2 regions of the Mycobacteroides stephanolepidis genome follow, and region 1 is predicted to be linked to the other one. Evidence: predicted binding sites of a transcription regulator. Region 1 holds the regulator's gene; the other holds the start of a gene.
The links. Region 1 encodes LexA, which represses DNA repair genes until DNA is damaged. Its sites were predicted from a motif close to CGAACANNTGTTCG; they were not measured.

Region 1 (11,483 bases):
CCGATCGGCGCCGAATCCGTGAGCGCATGTCCAAGCTGCGTCGCGAGATCCGCGACATGAAGAAGGTGCGCGACACCAAGCGCAGCCGTCGGCTCGAAAGCGATGTTCCGTCGATCGCCATCGTCGGATACACCAATGCCGGTAAGTCGAGCCTGCTGAACGCGATCACCGGAGCCGGGGTGCTGGTCCAAGACGCACTGTTCGCAACACTCGAACCGACAACCCGACGCGGAACATTCGACGACGGACGCGAATTCGTCATCACGGACACCGTTGGTTTCGTACGGCACCTGCCCACCCAATTGGTCGAGGCCTTCCGGTCGACCCTGGAGGAGGTGGCCGACGCCGACCTGCTTGTCCATGTGGTGGACGGCTCGGACGTGGCGCCTCTGGCCCAGATCGAAGCGGTACGGGCGGTCATCAGCGACGTCGTCGCGGATCACGATTCGTCGGCGGCGCCGGAGCTGTTGGTGATCAACAAGATCGACGCGGCCAGTGATCTTGCGCTGGCGCAGTTGCGCCGTGCGCTGCCCAAGGCGCTGTTCGTGTCGGCGCACACCGGCGACGGCGTCGCCAAGCTGCGCGACGCGCTCGCCGAGACGGTGCCCCGCGGAGATGTGCCCGTTGACGTGGTCGTCCCGTACGAGCGTGGTGACCTGGTGGCTCGGATTCATACCGACGGACAGGTGCAATCCACCGAGCACCTCGCGGCCGGCACACGGGTGATCGCGCGGGTGCCGCAGGCGCTGGCCGCCAGCCTGCTGGAACTGAAGTAGCGGCTCTAGTCGCGCTCGACGAGACGCGGCGGGACGTACGCCCGCACAGGCGGCGGTGTGCCCTCGAACCGTTCGATCTGCACCAGCACGTGCTGACCGGTGCAGCCCTGAGCCAACGACGAGGTGCCTGCGTCATCGGTGAGTACGTTCGGATTGCCGTGTAGACAGGGCGAATCGGGGTCGGCCGGATCGATCGGATCGAACCAGGCGCCGGTGGACAGCTGCACCACGTGGCGGCGCAGACCCTCGTCGAGAACGGCACCCGCCAAGCAGGCGCCCCGGTCGTTGAACACCCGCACCACGTCGCCGTCGGAGATACCGCGTTCGTCGGCGTCGGCCGGGTGTATGCGGATGGGTTCGCGTCCCTGAACCTTCGAGCGTTGGCTGGTGCCACCGAAATCGAGCTGGCTGTGCAGCCGGGTGCGGGGTTGGTTGGCGATGAGGTGCAGTGGGAAGCTTTGGGCGCGTTCTCCGTTCAGCCATTCGGTGGGCTCGTACCACTGTGGGTGGCCGCCGCAGTCGGCGTATCCGAATCCGTCGATGGTTTCCGAGAAGATCTCGATGCGCCCGCTCGGGGTATGCAGCGGGTGCGTGTCGGGGTTCTCCCGAAAATCCGATAGCAGAGTCAGGCCCGGATCGGTGGGCAACTGCAGGTAACCGCGCTCCCAGAACTCGTCGAAGGATGGCACCGAGAAGTCCCGGGCGCCGGCCCATTCGGTGTACAGGTGGCGAAGCCACTGTGCGGCGGTACGTCCCTCGGTGAATTGCCCGCCGAATCCGAGCCTGTCGGCCAGTGCCGAGAATGTCGTGTAGTCATCGCGAGAGTTGGCGTATGGCGGCGCTGCGGCCTTCATGGCCACCAGCAGTGGGTCATTGCGACTCCCGGAGAAGTCGTCGCGTTCCAGGCTGGTGGTGGACGGCACCACGATATCGGCGTGCTTGGCCATCGCCGTCCACACCGGATCGTGCACCACGACGGTGTCGACGCGTGCCAGACCACGACGCAGCCGTGGCAGGTTCTGATGATGGTGGAATGGATTGCCGCCCGCCCAGTAGACGCATTTGATGTCCGGCAGCGTGAGTGTTTGACCGTTGTAGGCCAGCGTCTCACCGGGGCGCAGCAGCAGCTCGCTGATGGCTGCGACCGGAATGAATGTGGTCACCGGGTTCGGCCCCTGCGGAAAGGTGGGCAGTGGGCAGCTGATCGGGGCCAATCCGGCCTCGTTCATCGAGCCATAACCGTGGCCGAAACCGCCGCCGGGAACGCCGATCTGGCCGAGCATGGCCGCCAGGGTGAGCCCCATCCAGGGCGCCTGCTCGCCGTGGCGCACCCGCTGTAGTGACCAGCTGACCGTGACCAGGGTGCGTCCGGCGGCCATGCGCCGCGCCAGTGTGCGCAGCTCGTCGGCCTCCAGATCGCTGACGCTCGCCGCCCATTCCGGGCTCTTGGGCACGCCGTCGTCGAGGCCCAGCAGATAGCGTTCGAATCGTTCGTAGCCGGTGCAATACGTGTTCAAGAAGGCCAGGTCTGCGAGCTCTTCCACGGCCAGCACATGGGCCAGCGCGAGCATGACCGCGACATCGGTCCCGGGAACGGGCGCATGCCATTCGCATTCGCCGTCGATGTCATCGCGCAACGGACTGAACGAGACGATGCGGCCACCGCGGGCGCGGAACCTGTCGAGGGCGGCACGAGCCGGATGCGCCGTGGTGCCGCCGTGGTTGACACCCGTGTTCTTCAAGGCGATTCCGCCGAATGACACCAACAGATCGGTGTTCTCGACGATGACATCCCATGACGTCGACCTCTTGAACAGCCCATCATGGGTGCCGACGACGTGCGGCATGATGACGCCGGTTGCGCCCAGGCTGTAGGAATGGCGCGAAAAGGTGTAGCCGCCGAGCAGTTTCAGAAACCGATGTACCTGACTCTGGGCGTGATGGAAGCGTCCCGCGCTGGCCCAGCCGTACGAGCCGCCGTAGATGGCTTCGTTGCCGTGGGTGTCGACGACGCGTCGCAGTTCGTCGGCCAGTAGTTCGGTGAGCTCATCCCAGGACACCTCCACGTACTCGTCCGAGCCGCGGGCGGTACTGGGGCCGGGCCCGTCCCGCAGCCAGCCGCGCCGCACAGACGGTGCGGTAACCCGGGCCTGGTGGCGGATCGAACCGGGAATGTTCTGCAGCAGCGGGGACGGGTCCAGATCGGTCGGGATGGGTGTGACACCGATCACTTCACCGTCGCGGACCTCGGGCGTGAATGCACCCCAGTGGGTATGTGAAAGCGCCGGCCTGGTCACCTCAATCAGCCTAGGCTTTCTGTCCGTCGAAACCGGGTAGGCGAGTACCAACCGACCAGTGGGTTGGTATACATTCTGCCAAGTACGTAAATCCAAACCGGAAGGTGATCATGGCCGGCGCCGTTAAGTTCAAACGCACCATCTTCGAACCCGAGCACGAACTGTTCCGCGAGTCGTTCAAGACCTTCCTGGAACGGCATGCAGAGCCTTACCGGGAGGAGTGGGACGAGAACAAGATCGTCGACCGCTCGCTGTGGGTCGAGGCCGGCAAGCAGGGCTTTTTGGGCACCGATATGCCCGAGGAGTTCGGTGGCGGCGGACTTGTCGATTTCCGCTACAACGCGATCATCGGTGAAGAGATCACCAAGGCCCGTCAGTCGGGTATCGGTTTCACCTTGCACAACGATGTCGCGGGCCCGTACTTCCGGGACCTGGCCAATGACGAGCAGAAGGCCCGCTGGTTCCCGGGATTCTGTTCCGGTGAGCTGATCAGCGCCATCGCCATGACCGAGCCGGGGACCGGTAGCGACCTGCAGGGCATCAAGACCCGCGCGGTCAAGGACGGCGACCATTACATTCTCAATGGCGCGAAGACCTTCATCACCAACGGCATCAACGCCGACCTGGTGATCGTGGTCGCACAGACCGACCCCGAAAAGGGCGCGCTGGGCTTCAGCCTGATCGTCGTCGAGCGCGGCATGGAGGGTTTCGAGCGCGGCCGCAAGCTCGACAAGATGGGTCTGGACGCTCAAGACACCGCCGAGCTGTCCTTCACCGATGTTCGCGTGCCCGCCGCCAACCTGCTGGGCGATGAGGGCCAGGGCTTCATCTACCTCATGCAGAACCTGCCGCAGGAACGCATGTCGATTGCGGTCGTCGCAGCCGCAGCCATGGAAACCATGCTGGACGCGACCATCCAGTACACATCCGAGCGTAAGGCGTTCGGTAAGCCGATCAAGAGCTTCCAGAACAGCCGGTTTGTGCTGGCCGAGCTCGCCACCGACGCCACGATGATCCGGATCATGGTCGACGAATTCATCACGCTGCTCAACAAGAAGGAGCTGAGCGTCGAGCAGGCCGCGATGGCCAAGTGGTACAGCACCGAGAAGCAGGTTCACCTGATCGACCGCTGCCTGCAGCTGCACGGTGGTTACGGCTTCATGCGTGAGTACCCGGTGGCACGTGCCTACATGGACTCTCGTATCCAGACGATCTATGGCGGAACCACCGAGATCATGAAGGAGATCATCGGGCGTTCGCTCTAGTCGCGAATGCGTATTCGTGACGCCACGGCTGCCGACGCGGCCGCGTGCGCAGCGATCTATGCGCCGTATGTCACCGACACGGCTATTTCGTTCGAGGAGGTGCCGCCGTCGGATGTCGTTCTTACCGAACGCATCCAGACGGCGGCACACCGTCATGCCTGGCTAGTCGCCGAGGATGCCGGAGAAATTCTCGGGTATGCCTATGCGGTGCCATGGAAGTCCCGCACCGCCTATCAGTGGGCCTGCGAGGTGAGTGTGTATGTCGATGGTGCACACCGGCAACGCGGGGCGGGCCGTCAGTTGTACGCGGCGCTGTTGGATCGGTTGCGCTCTCTTGGGTATCGCACGGTGCTGGCCGTTGTCGTAGTGCCCAATCCGGCGAGTGAAAAGCTACACCTGGCAATGGGATTCGAGCAGGTGGCGTTGTACCGGCGCATCGGTTACAAGCTGGGCAGCTGGCACGACGTGGCACACTTCCAGCTCTTCTTGACGTCTGCCGACGATGATTCCGCGCCCGGGTTGCCGCCCGGACCGGCCTAGACCTTGCGGATGACGGTGACGACCTTGCCGAGGATGGCGGCGTCGTTACCGGGAATGGGCTCGAACAGCGGGTTGTGCGGCATCAGCCACACCTGACCCGTCGTCCGCTTGAATGTCTTGACGGTCGCCTCACCATCGATCATCGCTGCCACGATGTCGCCGTTGTCGGCGACGTTCTGCTGGCGGACCACCACCCAGTCGCCATCGCAGATCGCGGCGTCGATCATCGATTCGCCGACAACCTTGAGCAGGAACAGTGATCCCTCGCCGACAAGCTCGCGGGGGAGCGGGAACACATCCTCAACGGCCTCCTCGGCCAGGATCGGACCACCGGCGGCGATCCGCCCCAGCACGGGCACGAACGTGGGCTCCGGCAGATCGCCTGAGCCCACCACATCGGTGGTAGCCGACGGGGTGTGGGAATCATCGATTCCCCGAACGTCAACGGCGCGTGGACGGTTCGGGTCACGCCGCAGGAAGCCCTTCTGTTCGAGGGTGCGTAGTTGATGGGCGACCGACGACGTCGAGGTGAGCCCGACGGCGTCTCCGATTTCGCGGATGCTCGGGGGGTAGCCCCGTTCATTCACCGATGCGCGGATGACCTCCAGGATGGTCCGCTGGCGCTCGGTCAGTGAACCGGTGGCGGGTCCCTTGCTGGGTGTATCGCTCATGGGCCCGAATCTAGACCTGTCGACGACATTTATCAAACATGTGTTCGATGCGTGTCGCCAAGAATGGTCGGCGGCTCGACTATTTGGGGCATTTGCGCTGGTCAAGGCCACTTGTCGGTGGCGAATGCTACAAATCGATCACATGTTCGGACACCGAACACATGATCGAGTACATTCGAACATAAGAGCGAACGGGCTTACCGATCGACAGGACAGGAAGGGCATACAGATGAGCACAAACGTTCTGACCACGCCGCGTCTTCGCACCGCCGAGCACGCATCGCGCGAGTGCGCCCCGCAGGTGCGCGCGTACAGCGCGCAGTACCCGCTGACCCAGCGTCGGGCGCTGCCGGTGCGCACTGTCGCCTACCGGAGGCCTTCCGGTCGGCCAGTTGCCTACCGGGGTAACGGCATCCGGGTCTCGTCGGTGCCGCATCGGGTACATCGTCGTAGCACGGTGAGCCTTAAGGCCACGATCGTTGTCTCGGTGGGCGCTGCAGTGGCGACCATGTGGCTGTTGATGCTCGGCCAGGTCAGTGCTGCCGGAGTTGGGGGAGTTGGCGTGCCGGAGCGCGTGGCGGTTGTCCAGGTCGCTCCCGGAGAGACCCTGGCCGATGTGGCCTCGCGTGTCGCGCCGGACGCGCCGCGCTCGGCGGTGGTGTCCAAGATCCGTGAACTCAATGAACTCGACTCGGCGACAGTGCAAGCCGGTCAGACGCTGGTTTCTCCGGTCGGCTGATCGGCGAACGGGCGTGACCTTCGAACGTGCGGGAGCACGGGTATCCTCGACACCGGTCTGGGCGCGTTGCGCTGTGCGTCAGCTCACCCAGCCCAACGACTTGGAGTCCAGAACCGGCGAAGGAGCAGTAATGCACTGTCCGTTCTGCCGGCATCCAGACTCGCGCGTAGTCGATTCCCGTGAGGCGGATGAGGGTCAGGCGATACGGCGACGTCGATCGTGCCCGGAGTGCGGCCGTCGTTTCACCACCGTCGAGACCGCTGTGCTCGCCGTTGTGAAGCGCAGCGGGGTCACCGAGCCGTTCAGCCGCGACAAGGTCATCAAGGGCGTGCGCCGTGCCTGCCAGGGCCGCGACGTCGACGACGACGCGTTGAATCTGCTTGCTCAGCAAGTCGAAGATGCCGTCAGGGCCGCCGGGTCCCCAGAAATTCCCAGCAATGAGGTGGGGCTGGCCATCCTTGGCCCACTCCGCGATCTGGACGAGGTCGCGTACCTGCGTTTCGCCTCGGTGTACCGCGGATTCAGCTCCGCTGAGGACTTCGAACGCGAGATCGCCGCGTTGCGCGCGCATCGTGACGCACCGACAGGGTCCTAACCCAGATGGTGGCACCGCCCGTCACTAGTCCAACGTCAGTGATTGATCGGCGACGACATGGCCACCGATCGTCACCCAGCCCTCCGGGCTCCATTGCGTGAGAATCTGTGAGCCCTTGCCCTGATTGACGATCAGATCGCGGCTCAACAAGTCGGTCATCCGCGCCGCCACCGACCCGGTTGCTTCGTCCTCGTCGACTCCCAGATCGAATGCGAACACCCGCGATCGCACCAGACTCGCGTTGCGGTCCTGCCACGCCCATACGCAGTGCAATAGCTCGTCGGCGTACTCGGCGGGATCGGCGGCGTCCACATCCGTGGGAGAGCCCAGCTCGTGGAAATCGGTCTCGGGTGACCACTCGGACCGAGCGCGTATCCACGTGCGGTCGTCATAGCTCACCTGGAGCACGCCCGCGGGAACCTGAAGGGTGTTGACCGGTGTCCCGCGTTCACGCAACCACCACGCCAATCCGACTGTCGGATGCCCGGCGAAGGGCAGCTCGGCGGCCGGGGTGAAGATCCGCAGATGTGCGGTGTTGGATCCTTCGGCGGGAAGATCGACGAAAACTGTTTCGCTGAAACCCAGCCGGGTGGCGACCTCCTGGCGTGCCGCCGCTGGAACGTCGGCACCATTGACGATCCCCAGGGGATTGCCGAAGTTGCCTGTCTCATCGGTGAATACGCGAACAACCGCGACATCAACACTCATGCGTCGACTCTACGTCTCGCGCGTGTTGCGCACCGGGGATACCCCGTGAACTGCGCAATCCTTCGGTACCGCTTGAGCTCTCGTGGCTAGGTGGCGCTGCGCTCGTCGGTGCCCATGGCGTCGAGCACCGCCATCCGGGTCCGTGCGGCCCCACTGATCGTGTGCTCGGTGATGCCGGTCCGCAACAGTCGGCGCAACTCATTCTCGTCGTATTCGGCGGGCTCGGTGGAGGCGATGAATTGGCGAACGATGTTGATGAATCGATCTGGGTCGTCGTGGAAGGGGAAATGCCCGGAGTGCTCGAAGATCTCCAGTGTCGAGCCGGGCATGGCCGCATGGGCGAAATGCCCGTGGCTAACCGGGATCACCAGGTCGTCGCTACCCCAAATCAACTGCACGGGAACGGACTCGGTCAAATAACATCGGTCCAGCATGGTAACCACCTGGCCGCGCCAATCCACCACGGCCCGCAGCGTCCGGGTGAACGCGGCCGAGGCCCGGGGCTCGGGTAGGTCGGCGAGAACCCGCAGGACATCGGGGATGTCGCGGCCCATTCCTGCCCGTCCCAACGTCGCGCCGGCTAGTGCGCCGGTCAGCCGGATCATCGGCATCGCCAGCGGCAGTCTCAATAACCCGATCGCATCTCCGATGACGGGCAATGAGGCACACCGCAATACGATGTTGACGTCCTTGGTCACTCCGCCTGGCGCGACCAGGATGAGTCTCTCCACCAGGTGGGGGAATTGGTAGGTGAACTGCATCGCGACGCCGCCGCCCAGCGAATGACCGACGACGGTGACTTTCTCGATGTCCAACACGGCCAGCAAGTCCCGCATGCCATTGGCGTAAGCCGCCACCGAGTGGTCAGCGCGTGGTTTATCCGACTGGCCGTGCCCCAGCAGATCCGGGGCGATCACGGTGAAATGCTCGGCGAGCTGCGCGTGCACGCTGTCCCATGTCGCGGAGTTGTCGCCGATACCGTGGATGAGCAGAAGTGCAGGTCCCGATCCTGCGATTCGAAAGGCGCGCCGATACCCGTGGATGGTGCGGAAGGCCATCCGCGGACGCGTCGATGCGTCGGTGGCCGATTCGGCATTGTCGCCGACATCGGCACCCTCGATGTGCCCGGTATCCGGCACCGGATGCAGGAGCCGCGGCGGAGGATTCATGTGAAGTATTTTGACCCTTCGCCGCAAATTTGGCGCGGCGAGCGGACAACAGGCTTAGAGAACAGGCCCGTCGCCGGACGGATCCTCGCCGAACTTGGCCTGTTCAGCGAGGAATCGCTCGAACTCTCCGGCCAGTTCGTCACCGCTGGGAAGCTCTTCGTCCCGTGCCAGCAACGAGCGATTTTCCTGTGCCGCGACAAAGGCGTCGTACTGGCGTTCCAGCGCGTGGACCACCTGGGCGACTTCCTCGCTGCCTTCCACCTGCTCGTTGATCTGGTTGCGCACCTTTCCGGCCGCCTCGGTAAGTGCCTGCAGAGGCAGATCCAGATCGCCGGTCCTGGCCACTTCTTCCAGAAGGCGTTGTGAGGCCTCCGGGTAGTCGGTCTGTGCCAGGTAATGCGGAACGTGGACGGCGAAACCGACCACGTCGTGGCCATGCTGAGCCAGACGGAACTCCAGCAGGTTGGAGGCGCTGCCCGGTACCTGGACCTCATCGATCCAGCCCGGGTGCTCATCGAGGGTCTTGCGGTCGTTTCCGTGCGCGGTGAGGGTGATGGGGCGGGTATGCGGTACCGCCATCGGAATCGCGCCCAGCCCAATGGTCTTGCGTACACCGAGCTGATCGGCCAGCAGCCGGATCGCGGTGACGAAACGCTCCCACTTCAGGTCGGGCTCCAGCCCGGCCAGCAGCAGGAACGGTGTGCCCTTGGTGTCTTTGAGCGCATACAGGTTGAGTTCGGGCGTGGCGTACTCGGTGAAGTGATCGCTCTTGAACGTCATCACCGGCCGGCGAGAGCGGTAGTCGAGCAGATCGTCGATGGCGAAGGACGCAACCAACTCGCTTTCCAGCGTGTCACGCAGATGCGCGGCAGCCAGCTTCACGGCGTGACCGGAGTCGGAGAAGCCCTGCAACGCGTGCACCAGAACTGGTCCGCGCCCATCGGCGGAGGCCAACTGTGGACCCGGGAATTCCAGCTCGTACATGCCACTCTGATCGGGTCTGTACGGCTGCTGCTCCCCGTCGTTACTGCTTGTCATGGTTCGCCTCCCTTCGCGTCCTCGTCCCACCAGTGTCCCTTACCGGCAGGCAAACGGCGAATGTACCTATGGGCTCAACGGCCCAGGCGGGATGCGAATTCCGGATGTGGGCGCTATTCGCCCAGCGCGAAATCCCTCAGGCCTTGAACTGGTTGAGCGCGCGGATCTTGTTCATCACATCGAGCGCGGCGACTTTGTAGGCCTCCGAGAACGTCGGGTAGTTGAAAACAGCGTCGACCAGGTACTCGACGGTGCCGCCGCAGCCCATCACCGCTTGCCCGATGTGGACCAGGTCGGTGGCATCGGAGCCGAAGATGTGCACTCCGAGCAGCCTGAGGTCCTCGGTGGACACCAGCAGCTTGAGCATTCCGTAGGAATCCCCGGCGATCTGACCGCGCGCCAGCTCGCGATAACGCGAGACACCCACCTCGTAGGGAATCGCGTTCTTGGTGAGTTCAACCTCGGTGGCGCCCACATAGGACACTTCGGGGATCGAGTAGATGCCGATCGGTTGTAGATCGGTCATGCCTTTGGAGGGCTCCCCGAACGCGTGGTAGGCCGCGAGGCGGCCCTGATCCATCGAGGTGGCCGCCAACGCCGGGAAGCCGATCACATCACCCACCGCGTAGATGTGGTCGACCTTGGTCTGAAAGTTCGCGTCAACCCAGATCCGGCCGCGGTTGTCGGCCTCGAGCCCGGCCCGGGCGAGGTCGAGCTGATCTGTCTGCCCCTGTCGTCCCGCGGAGTACATCACGGTGTCGGCAGGGATCTGTTTGCCGCTGGCCAAGGTGGTCATGGTGCCCGAATCATTGACGTCGACGGCGGTGACCTCCTCGCCGAAACGGAATGTCACGGCCAAGTCGCGTAGGTGAAAGCGAAGGGCCTCAACAACTTCGGGATCACAGAAGTCCAACATCGAGTCGCGTTTCTCCACCACGGTTACCTTGGTGCCCAGGGCGGCGAACATGGAGGCGTACTCGATTCCGATGACGCCCGCGCCGACCACCACCATGGATCCGGGGATGAAGCGCAGATCCAGGATGCCGTCCGAATCCAGGACGCGGCGCTCGTCGAACGCCACACCGGCGGGCCGGGCGGGCTTGGTGCCGGTGGCCAGCACGACGTAATCGGCATGCAGTGTGGTGCGCTCGCCTCGCGAGGGTTCCTCCACCACCACGGTGTGCTCATCGGCGAACCGCCCGATGCCGCTGATCAGGTCGATGCGATTGCGCAGGAGCTGAGAACGCACCACCTCGATTTCCTTACGGATGACGTGTTCGGTGCGGGCCAGTAGATCCTCGGGAGTGATGTTCGCTTTCACCCGGTAGCTCGCGCCGTAGAGCTCGCGCTGGTTCATGCCGGTCAGGTAGAGGACGGCCTCGCGCAGCGTCTTTGACGGGATGGTTCCGGTGTTGGTGCAGACACCGCCGAGCATGTTGTCGCGTTCGACCACGGCCACCGACTTGCCCAGCTTGGCCGCGGCGATGGCGGCCTTCTGGCCGCCGGGGCCCGATCCGATGACGACAAGGTCGTAGGTGGGGGTTTCTGCTGCCGTGGATGAGCCGCTTGCGCGAAGACCGTTGGTCATGGGTGTACTCATACGCCGATTCGTCTAACCATGCATGCCGTCCGTGTCACGGTGACATGAACAGTTGTCCCTACCGAATCTCGCGCGCGCCTCCGAG
Region 2 (11,483 bases), 830 kb from region 1:
TCGGTGAAAACCACACGCTCGGTGCGCAGTTCACGAAAGTCCTCGTCGTAAAAGGTCTCCCCGGTGATCTCACGGTCAGTCCAGTGCTCGGCCATGACTGACATCATGCCGGGCGGGTCCGTCAGACGTTCACATCGAAACCCAGGTCGACATCGCAGGCCGCCTGACCTCCACGGATTCCCCAGTTCTCGGTCGCACTCTCGCGCAGCACAATGGTGACGTGATCCGGCGGTATCCCCAGTAAGGAAAGCCGTTTCACAATCTCGGCATAGAGATTACGTTTCGCCCCTATCGATCGGCCCGCGAAGCAGTCGATGGAAACGAAGGTGTACAGCTCCGGCCGGGCCAGGCTTGGCGCGTGCGAAAACCTGTGGGGTTCATGCACGACGAGGCGCACATGCTTGTCCCCTTCCGGTATCTGAAAGGCAGCGACCAGCGCGCCGTGGACCGCATCGATGATCGCCACCTCGTCGGCCTCGGTGTATCGCCGCCGGACCTCGACCACTGAACTGGGCATGCCGTGGATCATCACACGACGGGACTACACCGCCAACGGATTTCTCATCCGGATCACGCTAGTGCGACCCGCTTAGACGAAGCTGCCGGAAGGCTGGTGCAGCCCGAATCGCACACCCTGGTCGTCTCTGCAGAAGGCAAAACGTCCGAAGCCCGGCTCGTCAGGTCCGGGGTCTTCGGCCTCACCACCGAGTTCGCGAACAGTCAGGACGGCTGCGTCGATGTCCGGGACACCGAAAAATATGTCGATCCGGCGGTCTTCGTCATCGCTGTGCAGTCCGCCGTTGACACCACCCGTTTCTAGCCAGGCCTGCCCACGCTCGCCCATCGCGTGCGGCGCCCAGCCCAGGAGTCCCTGGTAGAACTTCTGCGCGCGCACCGCGTCGGGCACCCCGATCTCAAAGAAGGTCGGTTCGCCAGTCATCGTGAATTCCTCTCTGCCGGACGTGCTTGACGGCAGAGACGTTAGGCCCGCGATGCACCCTCGTCTTGTACAAATGTTTCGCGAATACCCGGATCCTGTATGCCGGGCAGGCCTTCGTATCGCAATGCGGCCAGCTCCCCCGGAGAACACCCGGCGAACATCCGGAAATCTCGGTTGAAGTGCGCCTGATCGAAGTAGCCGCACGCCAACGCGATTGAGGCTAGCGATCGATGACCCGGCGCGGCCAGCAGCGTCATTGCCCGGCCAAAACGAAGCACACGGGCGGCCGCCTTGGGTGTCAGGCCAACCTGGCCGCGGAAGCGATTCGCCAATCGCGCGCGACTCCAACCGGTCTCGGCCACAATCTTGCCGACGGACACCGTTCCATGGGTTTGGCTCAGCAGGCTCCATGCCCAGGCCACCTCGGGGTCGGGTTCTGGGCCATTGGCCGCCGCACGCGCCAACATCGAATCCAGCAGGTCGAATCGGTGGGCCCAATCGGGTTCAGCGGCAAGGCGTTCCGGCAGGTGACGACCCTCGTCGCCGAACAAGTCTTCGAGACTGACAGCGCGATTGCTGATGTCGTTCATCGACAGCCCGGTCAGCCGGTACATCCCCAGCGGCGTCAACTGCACTTCAAGGCAGTGCTGCCTTCCCGAATGCAGGGTAGCGGTGGGCCCTTGACACGCACCGGCACCGAACGATTGCCACATCCGTGGAGACTGTGTGTCTGCGGCGTCGGTCACAAGTAGCGGATCACCGAACTCCACGATGAGCACCGGGTCGACACCGGCTACCTCGCGGCGGTCGACGGGTTTGTCCGAGTACTCACGAAACTCGGTATATCCGTGCGCAATCCCGGTCAACGTTGCGTCGGCCGATCGAGTCACCGACTCCCATGCGGCTTCGCCGGGGGTCCCGCACTCAAATATCGCCGGGCTTCCCATGGCTCCATCGTGCCCCAAAACCGGGAGCAGGGATACTGTGATCCGTGTTCCGCATCGTTTTCCATGAGCCACGGATCGCCCCCAACACCGGGAACGCGATCCGGATGGTGGCGGGCACCGGGTGCGAGCTGCATCTGGTGCAGCCGCTGTTCGACCTGTCGGAGGCGAAGGTGCGCCGCGCCGGCCTGGACTATCACGACATGGCGTCGGTAACGGTCCACGAGAATCTTTCCGCTGCTTGGGAATCGCTGCAGCCGCAACAGGTCTACGCCTTCACCGCTCATGCGACCGTCAGCTACACCGATATCGCCTACCAGCCGGGGGATGTGCTGCTGTTCGGTCCCGAGCCCACCGGGTTGGACCCCAAAGTGCTGGCCGATCCGCACATCACCGAGAAGGTGCGCATCCCGCTGCTACCCGGCCGCAGATCACTCAACCTGTCCAATGCCGCAGCCATCGCCGCATATGAGGCCTGGCGTCAGCATGGTTTCGAAGGCAGCGTCTAACGGAAGTCCCGCGAGGCGGATCTGATACGCAGGTCCAGTGGTCGCAGCTGATCGGCCACCACGGTAATGGCCCCGCTGGCATTCTGCACCTGGCCACGAATGATCAGCGCCTGCGCGGTCACCGCCAGCTTGCGGTACCGCGCCCACAGACCCACCGAGCACACCACATTCACCATTCCCGTCTCGTCCTCAAGATTGATGAACGTGACCCCGGCTGCGGTGGCAGGCCGCTGACGATGGGTGACCGCCCCCGCCACCAACACCCGTGCCCCGTCCGGCACATCGAAGAGCCCTTTAGCCGGAACGACACCCAGCTCGTCGAGCTGTTTCCGTAGGAACTGGGTGGGATAGGCGTCGGGGGTGACTCCGGTGGCCCACACATCGGCGGCGGCCCGGGTCACCTCCCCCATCGGCGGCAGCACCGGAACCCGGGAGGACACCCCGACTCCGGGCAACCGGTCGGGACGCTGCGCGGCCGCCGCACCAGCCACCCACAGCGCCTCACGCCGGGACATGCCGAAGCAACCCAGCGCGCCTCCGGTTGCCAGGGCCTCGACCTGTGCCGTACTCAACTGGATACGGCCGGTCAGATCGAGCAGAGAGGTGAACGGGCCATGCGTTTTTCGTTCCTCGACAATCGCCTGAGCCAGGTCGCCTCCGATGCGGCGGACGGCACCCAGCCCGATCCGCACCTCCAGGCCCGCGTTCTCCAACGCGGCATACGACAGGCTGGCGTTCACATCCGGGCCGTGCACGGTGACACCGTGGCGACGAGCATCGGCCACCAGGGACTGTGGCGAATAGAAACCCATGGGTTGTGCACGCAGCAGCGCCGCGCAGAATGCGGCCGGATGATGCAGCTTGAACCAGGACGAATAGAACACCAACGAGGCGAAGCTCTGCGCGTGACTTTCCGGGAAGCCGAAATTGGCAAAGGCATAGAGCTTTTCGTAGATGCGATCGGCCAGCTCTCCGGTGATGCCATGCAGGTTCTGCATGCCCTCGTAGAACCTGCTGCGCAGCCTTTCCATCCGTTCCGGTGACCGCTTGGATCCCATGGCCCGCCGCAGCTGATCGGATTCTGCGGGGCTGAACCCGGCAACATCGACGGCGAGTTGCATCAGCTGCTCCTGAAACAGCGGCACTCCCAGAGTCTTGTCCAACGCAGCCGCCATCGAGGGATGGTCGTGTTGCCAATCTTTGTCAATCTTGTTGTATCGCCGGATATACGGGTGTACCGAGCCACCCTGGATGGGTCCCGGACGGATCAGGGCCACCTCCACCACCAAGTCGTAGAAACACTTGGGTTTCAGGCGGGGCAGCGTGGCCATCTGAGCGCGCGACTCCACCTGAAAGACCCCCACCGAATCCGCACGGGCCAACATCTCGTAGACCGCCGCCTCGGAGAGGTCGATATGGGCCAGGTCCACCTCGATGCCCTTGTGTTCGCGGACCAGGTCGATGCAATAGTGCAGCGCCGAGAGCATACCGAGACCGAGCAGATCGAATTTCACCAAACCCACTGCCGCACAATCATCCTTGTCCCACTGCAGCACGCTGCGGTTCTCCATACGCGCCCATTCGACGGGCACCACATCGGCCAGTGGGCGATCACAGATGACCATGCCGCCGGAGTGGATGCCCATGTGCCGGGGGAAATTCTTGATCTGCTGAGCCAGGTCGATCACCTGCGACGGAATGCCGTCAACCTCCGCCGCATCGGCCAAGCCGCCCCAGTGCCCGAGCTGCTTACTCCAGGCGTCCTGCCGCCCCTGCGCGAACCCCAGAGCCTTGGCCATGTCCCGCACGGCCATTCGGCCACGGTAGGTGATGACATTGGCCACCTGCGCCGCATACTCGCGGCCGTATTTGTTATAGACGTACTGGATGGCCTGTTCCCGTTCGTCCGACTCGATATCGATGTCGATATCCGGCGGGCCGTCGCGGGCCGGTGACAGGAATCGTTCGAATAGAAGACCATTGGCCACCGGGTCGACATTGGTGACCCCGAGCGCGTAGCAGACCGCCGAGTTGGCGGCAGAGCCGCGCCCCTGACACAGGATGTCGCTGCGACGGCAGAACTGGGTGATGTCGTGCACGACCAGGAAGTAGCCCGGAAAGTTCAGCTGCGCAATAATTTCCAGCTCACGCTCGATTTGAGCGTAAGCCTTCTGCGCCCCCGCACGGGGGCCGTACCGACGCGCTGCGCCTTCGAGGGCCAGGTGCCGCAACCAGCTGTCCTCGGTATGGCCGGACGGGACGCCGAACGGCGGCAGTTGTGGGGCGATGAGTCGCAGATCGAAGGCGCACGCCTCCCCCAGCTCGGCGGCCGCCGTCACCACCTCCGGGCAGTGCGAGAACAGCCGCGCCATCTCGTCTCCCGAACGCAGATGCGCACCCCCGACCGGATCCAGCCACCCCGCCGCGTCATCGAGGCCCTTACGTGCGCGCACCGCCGCCATCGCCATGGCCAGGCGCCCGCTCTCGGGTGTGGCGAAATGCGCTGCGGTGGTGGCGATGACGCCGACACCGAATCGCGGGGCCAACGCGGCAAGCTCCGCGTTGCGGTCATCCTCATCCGGATGCCCATGCCTACTGAGCTCGATGCTGACACGGTCGGCACCGAATCGGCCGACCAGATCGGCCAGTGCCGCCTCGCCCGCAACGGCGCCACCGGAGGCAAGTGCTCGTCGCACATGCCCCTTACGGCACCCGGTCAGGATGTGCCAGTGTCCTCCCGCCGCCTCGGTAAGTGCATCAAGGTCATAGCGCGGCTTACCCTTTCGATCTTTGGGCGTTCCGCCCGACAGGTGCGCGGTGGCCATCTGCCGCGATAACCGCCGATACCCCTCCTGGCCCCGCGCCAGCACCAGCAGGTGTACCGAATCCTCCGTATTGCCCTGCCCGCCAAGAGATAGTTCCGCACCGAACACGGTGGGCAGGCCGAGCTCCTTGGCCGCTTCCGCGAAACGGACAACTCCGTAGAAACCATTGTGGTCGGTGATGGCCAGCGCCCTGAGGTCAAGCCGCGCCGCCTCCTGCGCCATCTCCTCGGGCAGGCTGGCTCCGTCCAGAAAGCTGAACGCCGAATGCGCGTGCAGCTCCGCGTAGGACACCGCCGACCGCCCACGCTCACGAGTGGACGGCTCATAGGGCGGGCGTTTCCGGCTCCACGCCGGGCCGTCCCCACCATCCCCCGGGGGCGCATGACGGTTTGGGCGACCATCGAGCACCCGTTCCATTTCCGCCCATGTCGGGGGACCTTGCGACCAGCCCATTCGAACAGTTTATCGAACATATGTTCTAAGTTCCATCGCCCGTTCGGATTCCCCTTGGCAAAGTAACTAACTAGATATATACATGTATGCTGGCGAGGCCACCCGCACCAGGCGCGGCGGCAAGCACCTAGCGAGAATCTGGAGAAGCGCATGCCACACCACGGCAATTACACGCCCGAGAAGGTCACCTTCCCCTCGCATGGCGAGGACATCGTCGGTGTCGTCCACCGCCCTTCCGGTGACGGCCCCTTCCCCGCGGTGGTCCTGCTGGGCCCGTACTCGTTCGAGAAGGAACAGGCCCCGATTCACTACGCCACCCGGCTGGCCGACGAGGGCTTCCTGGCGCTGGCTTTCGACCCGCGCACCGTGGGCGAGAGCGGCGGCACACCGCGTCGCCTCGAGAACCCGAAGATGAAGAACGAGGACGCGGTAGCGGCCATCGACTACCTGCTCACGCGCGATGACGTCGACGCATCGCGCATCTTCGGGGCCGGCGTCTGCCAAGGCGGACCAGAAATGCTCGACATCGCCTCATACGACGACCGGATCAAGGCCGTTGCCTCGGTAACCGGTTACTACCGTGACCGCGAGACCGACCTGTTCATGATCGCCGCGGGTGTCAGCGAAAATCCCTTCGATCCGGCTACCGCACCCACCACCGAACAACTGGAAGCACTCCTGGATGCTCGGCTCGAGCGGGCACGCGATGCCAAGGCCAGGTACGAGCAGACCGGCGAAGTCATCTACGCACCCCTGGTCTCTCCCGATCTGGGCGACCCCGTCGCCGGGTCTGATGCCGGGCTGCCCGGCCCACTGGTGTGGAGCTGGTACGGATCGTGGACGCTCAAGGGTTGGGAGAACCGCTACGCCATCATGAGCGACCTCGACCACTTCGACTACAGCACCGTGCCCGGTGCCGCCAAGCTCGACAAACCCGCATTGGTGATCCACTCCTATACCTGCATGAACCCGGCGGCGGCCCGCCGGCACTTCGAGTCGATCCCCTCCGACGACAAGAAGCTCATCTGGGAGAACGGCACCAACCACTTCCAGTACTACGACCAGCCCGACATCGTCGACCGCACCGTCGGCCACATCGCCGACTGGTTCAACAGCCACCTGGCCTGACGGGGGGCGCACCGGCTGGGTTGGCGGGCATAACCGCTGCCCCAGCCGGTGCGCTGCCGAAATCGCTCGGCGGCGTGCCTCTAGGCTCTTGGGATGCCGCCCGACGCCTCCGCCACCAAGAAGCGGCTGCTCGATGCCGCGTACGCGGAGTTCGCCGAGCACGGACTGGCCGGCGCCCGCGTCGACCGGATCGGCGCCATGGCCGATGCCAACAAACGGCTGCTCTACGTCTACTTCACCAACAAGGAAACGCTGTTCGACACCGTGGTCGCGCATTCCATCCAGCGAATGTCGGACGCCGTTCCGTTCACTCCGAACGATCTGCCGGGCTACGCGGGCGCGCTGTTCGACCACCTGATCAAGCATCCTGAGCACCTGAGGCTTGCCACCTGGGCACAGCTGGAACGCCCCGTCGCGGGCCCAGCTGAAACCGCGGCCTACGCGGCCAAGGTCGAAGCGATCGCCGAAACCCGGCCTCCTTCAGAGCATGGGGAACCGGCCGACATCCTGGCCCTCACGCTCGGGCTGACCACAGCGTGGCTCGGCGCATCGCCGGCCCTGCGCGGTCTTGCGACTTCCGAACCCTTCTCACCCGAGCGCCTGGCTACGCACCGTGCCATGCTCATCGCCACCGTCGAGAAGCTCGTCGGTGGCTAGCCTGCAATCTTCGCGCGGAACGGGCCGCCCACACTGTTGAAGAGCAGATCCCCGTTGGGCAGACCCTCGATCAACGCGTACGCACCGTTCCCCAGATTTGACTGACCAAATATGTTGCGATGCACCGTTTCTCCGGTCTTCCAGTCCAAACCGGTAACTTCCCAGCCTTCGGCCTTGGTGTACCCGTTGAGGAAGACGACGCCCGAGCTGGTGGATACCGCGGGCACCATGGATGTCGACACCACGTCGCCCCTCGCCCACGCCGAGGCCCAACGGTGCCCCTTGGGATCCCATTCGAATCGCTCCACGCCCTGCGGCGCCGGTGACACCGGTCCGTTGGCCAGCACGTCCACCAACCGATCCGGTGCACCCCCGGTGCCGATGTTCTGCACCACGAAGGCCCCATAACCGTTTACCACCACGGACTGCTCACTCTGGATGAATTCCGGCAGCGGGTCCTTCAGGCCTGCGGTGACCTGGCTCTGGTCGGCGATCCGGCTGGACTTGGTTCCTGGCTTCTGCTGGAAACTATCCGGGATCTTGTTGCGCCAGAACGCAACCAATTTCATCCTGTCGCTGCCGTCGGTGATAACGACAAGCTCGTCGGAATCCTTGCCGAACCCCATCAAGGTCGGAGTAGACCCCGTACCGATACCGAATTTCACCGCCGGAGGCTGGCGCCCGAAATCATAGGGCGACGACCACGCGCCGTCGGACTCGTCGCTCGACAGTGTCGACCCGGTCCACACGATCTTGCGCATGAGCTTGTCCGAAGCCACGTAGATGCCGTTGTGATCATCCACCGCAACCGAATTCGACACGGTCTCGTCGTCGCCGAACCGGATCTGCTGGATCGGAGGGGAATCGAGCCCACGGTCGAGAATCGCCAGGGATCGGTTAGCTTGCACCAGTAGGTGTCCGTCGTAGGTCATCGACACGCCGACGATGGTCTCCGGAGCTCCGAGGGTCGTCATGCCCTTGCCCAGGTAGGGCTTGAAGTCATAGGTCTTCTGGACTTTGATGCCTGCGGCCGGGTCATCGTTGTTCTCAAGCCCGAATTTGAGGATCTCGGCGTTCTGTGTCACGTAATACAGCTCGTTGTCCTTGTCGACCGCGCCATACACACCGTTGATGAGCCGCTGCCACGTCGCCCCTGCCCAGTGGTCCCGAATCGCGGCCTCGATCTGCTCGACGCCGCCGAACTTCTGATTGAGCACCAGATCGAGATCCTGCGCCGAGATCGGCGGCACCCCTGGGGTTTCCAGCGACGCCACCTGACGGAACCCGCCATCGGATACATCCACATAGCGGACACCCGATGACGAGCTCACCCACATGTATCGCGGCGACGTAGAGGCCATCGTGATGATGTTGACCGGGCCGCCGGGCACGCGGGGCATCGCGGCCGGATCGACGTGGAAGGTACCCCGCGGAATGGGGTCGGCAAAGCTATCGGTCTGCGCCGAATCGATATGTGTGATGCCGTACTTCTCCACCGAGAGGTACGGATTGCGCGCGGGCCCGTCGGCCTTGGCACCCCCGGATGCCGCGCCCGATTCCGGTGGGTGCGCGGTCTGCTTACCGCAGCCCGCGACAACAAGTAGCACAGAACAGGCGATAGCCATTGCACCTCGGGCCCAGCCGTATTTCCGTTCCATCAGCCTGCTCCCTGCCTGAGCCCAGTTAGCAACCAGAATTATTGTCGGAGAACATATTTAGTTCACGACAGCGAGGCGATGCTAACACTCACGACCACGCAGTGGGCCTGGAACAACGTCACATCATTGGTAGACCGAAGCCTCGTCCACCAGCCCGAACAGCTTCTCGACGACGTCATGCGCGTTCGCCGCATCCAGCCCTACGATCCGCAGCTCGCCCTGATCTGCGCGCACCACCACCATCGCCAACCCCAACACACGTGACAGCGGGTCTTGCCGCAGTTCCACCGTTCGCACCAGTGCGAACGGGATGACCCAGAAAGACCTGAGCCACAGCGTCTTCGATGAGATATACAGCAGATTGTCATCCAGGACGCCCCACCGATACGCGCGGTAACGCTGCAGTGGCCGAAGCACCACCCATGCCAGCGCGCAGGAGATGCACAGCAGCCCCAACACGCCCGTGACATGCTCCAGCGGCGTGCTGGCGTAGGCAGGCGGAGCCGTCAGCGCCCACACCGCCGCCACCGCGACAACCAGCGGACTGCATGCCAATGCGTACTGGATGGCCCAGAGCACGGGAGCCGACCTGCTGGCACCGACTCCCACCGGCATTACGGAAGTCGTAGGGGCCGTGTCGATCACCGCTACTCCCCCACTGCTGGAGCGAACCGGCGCATCCATATCTGCCGTATCGCAATGGCCGCAAGCACGAACACCAACACCGCGGTCGGCGACCAGGCGATCGCACTGTCGAGTCCACCGAACGCATAGGTGATCAGGCACAACGAAAGGAACGGCACGGCGACCGACACCACGGCCGTCCACCTCCGAACGACGGCCAATTCGGCGATGGCCGCGACCACCACGACACCAAAGGCGATCCACACGACCACGCCCACCAACTGCACGGCAGCAGGATTAAACGGCACATAGTCGGCGTATCGGCGTGGCATGCCGTCGGTGAGCGGGGTATAGGTAGTCCACCCGTAATCCCAGCCCCGCAGGTTCAACCCCCTGTTCACCAAGGCGGCTACCACGAACGTCCACCAGGCAGCATTGCCCGTGACGCGCGCAGCACGGAAGACCTGGACGCGTGACATTCCAGGAGTATCCCCCATGGCTAACTACCCAATGACGAACTTGTCACACAACGTTGACGAAACACCCCCAAACGGCAACGATGACTCCAAACGGGCCGATAAGCGGCCTAACAGTCTCAGGGGTAGCACGTGAAATACATCGTTACCGGCGGCACCGGATTCATCGGACGGCGGATTGTGACCCGAATCCTGGAGACCCAGCGCGATGCCGAAGTCGCCGTTTTGGTGCGGCGTGAGTCACTGTCACGGTTCGAGAAACTCGCCGAACAATGGGATGACCGCGTGCAGCCGCTGGTGGGTGACCTCACCCAGCCCGATCTCGGCCTGCCCACCGAGGGAGATCCGGTCATCGCCGATCACATCGTGCACTGTGCCGCGATCTACGACATCACCGTGGACGACAAGGCACAGCGCGCCGCGAACGTCGAGGGCACGCGCTCGGTCATCGGACTGGCCAAACGCACGGGCGCCACCCTGCACCACATCTCCTCCATCGCGGTCGCGGGAAGTTACGAGGGCGAGTTCACCGAGGAAGATTTCGACGTCAACCAGGACCTACCGACGCCGTATCACCAGACCAAGTTCGAGGCCGAACTGCTGGTGCGCTCAGAACCCGGCCTGCACTACCGGATCTACCGGCCCGCCGTCGTTGTCGGCGATTCGAAGACCGGCGAGATGGACAAGATCGACGGTCCGTACTACTTCTTCGGAATTCTGGCCAAGCTCGCGCGCCTGCCCCGGTTCACCCCGATGATGCTGCCCAAGGCGGGACGCTCCAACATCGTTCCGGTCGACTACGTCGTCGATGCGACCGTCGAGCTGATGCACCAGGAGGGCCGCGACGGGCAGGCCTTCCACCTGACCAACCCCGAGGTGACCTACCTGCGGGACATCTACTCCGGCATTGCCTCCGCCGCGGGTCTGCCGCCCGTACGCGGGTCACTTCCCCACGCCATCGCCACCCCGTTCCTGAATGCACGCGGCACGCTCAAGGTCTGGCGCAACATGGTGGTCACTCAGCTCGGCATCCCGCCCGAGGTCATCGACATCACCGAGATCATGCCCACCTTCATATCCGAATCCACACGGGAAGCCTTGCGCCCTAGCGGAATTACGGTTCCCTCATTCGGCAGCTACGCCGGCAAGCTCTACCAGTACTGGCGCAAGAACCTCGACCCCGAGCGATACCGCCGCGACGATCCCGCCGGGCCATTGGTGGGCCGGCACGTCATCATCACCGGCGCATCCAGCGGTATCGGACGTGCC

Region 2: the regulator LexA is predicted to act here: its motif matches at 5,685-5,698, upstream of MSTE_RS18985 (error-prone DNA polymerase).

What each region holds. Positions count from the first base shown of each region.
Region 1 is NZ_AP018165.1:2,983,182-2,994,664, reverse strand. Features, by position in the region: gene hflX (GTPase HflX) at 1-776, shown strand, start outside; gene MSTE_RS14825 (molybdopterin-dependent oxidoreductase) at 782-3,073, opposite strand; gene MSTE_RS14820 (acyl-CoA dehydrogenase family protein) at 3,184-4,338, shown strand; gene MSTE_RS14815 (GNAT family N-acetyltransferase) at 4,345-4,878, shown strand; gene lexA (transcriptional repressor LexA) at 4,875-5,549, opposite strand; gene MSTE_RS14805 (LysM peptidoglycan-binding domain-containing protein) at 5,779-6,288, shown strand; gene nrdR (transcriptional regulator NrdR) at 6,419-6,883, shown strand; gene MSTE_RS14795 (PhzF family phenazine biosynthesis protein) at 6,908-7,591, opposite strand; gene MSTE_RS14790 (alpha/beta fold hydrolase) at 7,678-8,760, opposite strand; gene MSTE_RS14785 (proteasome assembly chaperone family protein) at 8,815-9,798, opposite strand; gene sthA (Si-specific NAD(P)(+) transhydrogenase) at 9,935-11,386, opposite strand.
Region 2 is NZ_AP018165.1:3,811,636-3,823,118, forward strand. Features, by position in the region: gene MSTE_RS18960 (pentapeptide repeat-containing protein) at 1-95, opposite strand, end outside; gene MSTE_RS18965 (tautomerase family protein) at 122-517, opposite strand; gene MSTE_RS18970 (VOC family protein) at 590-940, opposite strand; gene MSTE_RS18975 (AraC family transcriptional regulator) at 982-1,887, opposite strand; gene MSTE_RS18980 (tRNA (cytidine(34)-2'-O)-methyltransferase) at 1,932-2,393, shown strand; gene MSTE_RS18985 (error-prone DNA polymerase) at 2,390-5,671, opposite strand; gene MSTE_RS18990 (alpha/beta hydrolase) at 5,822-6,799, shown strand; gene MSTE_RS18995 (TetR family transcriptional regulator) at 6,893-7,456, shown strand; gene MSTE_RS19000 (hypothetical protein) at 7,453-9,114, opposite strand; gene MSTE_RS19005 (PH domain-containing protein) at 9,238-9,759, opposite strand; gene MSTE_RS19010 (hypothetical protein) at 9,762-10,217, opposite strand; gene MSTE_RS19015 (SDR family oxidoreductase) at 10,347-11,483, shown strand, end outside.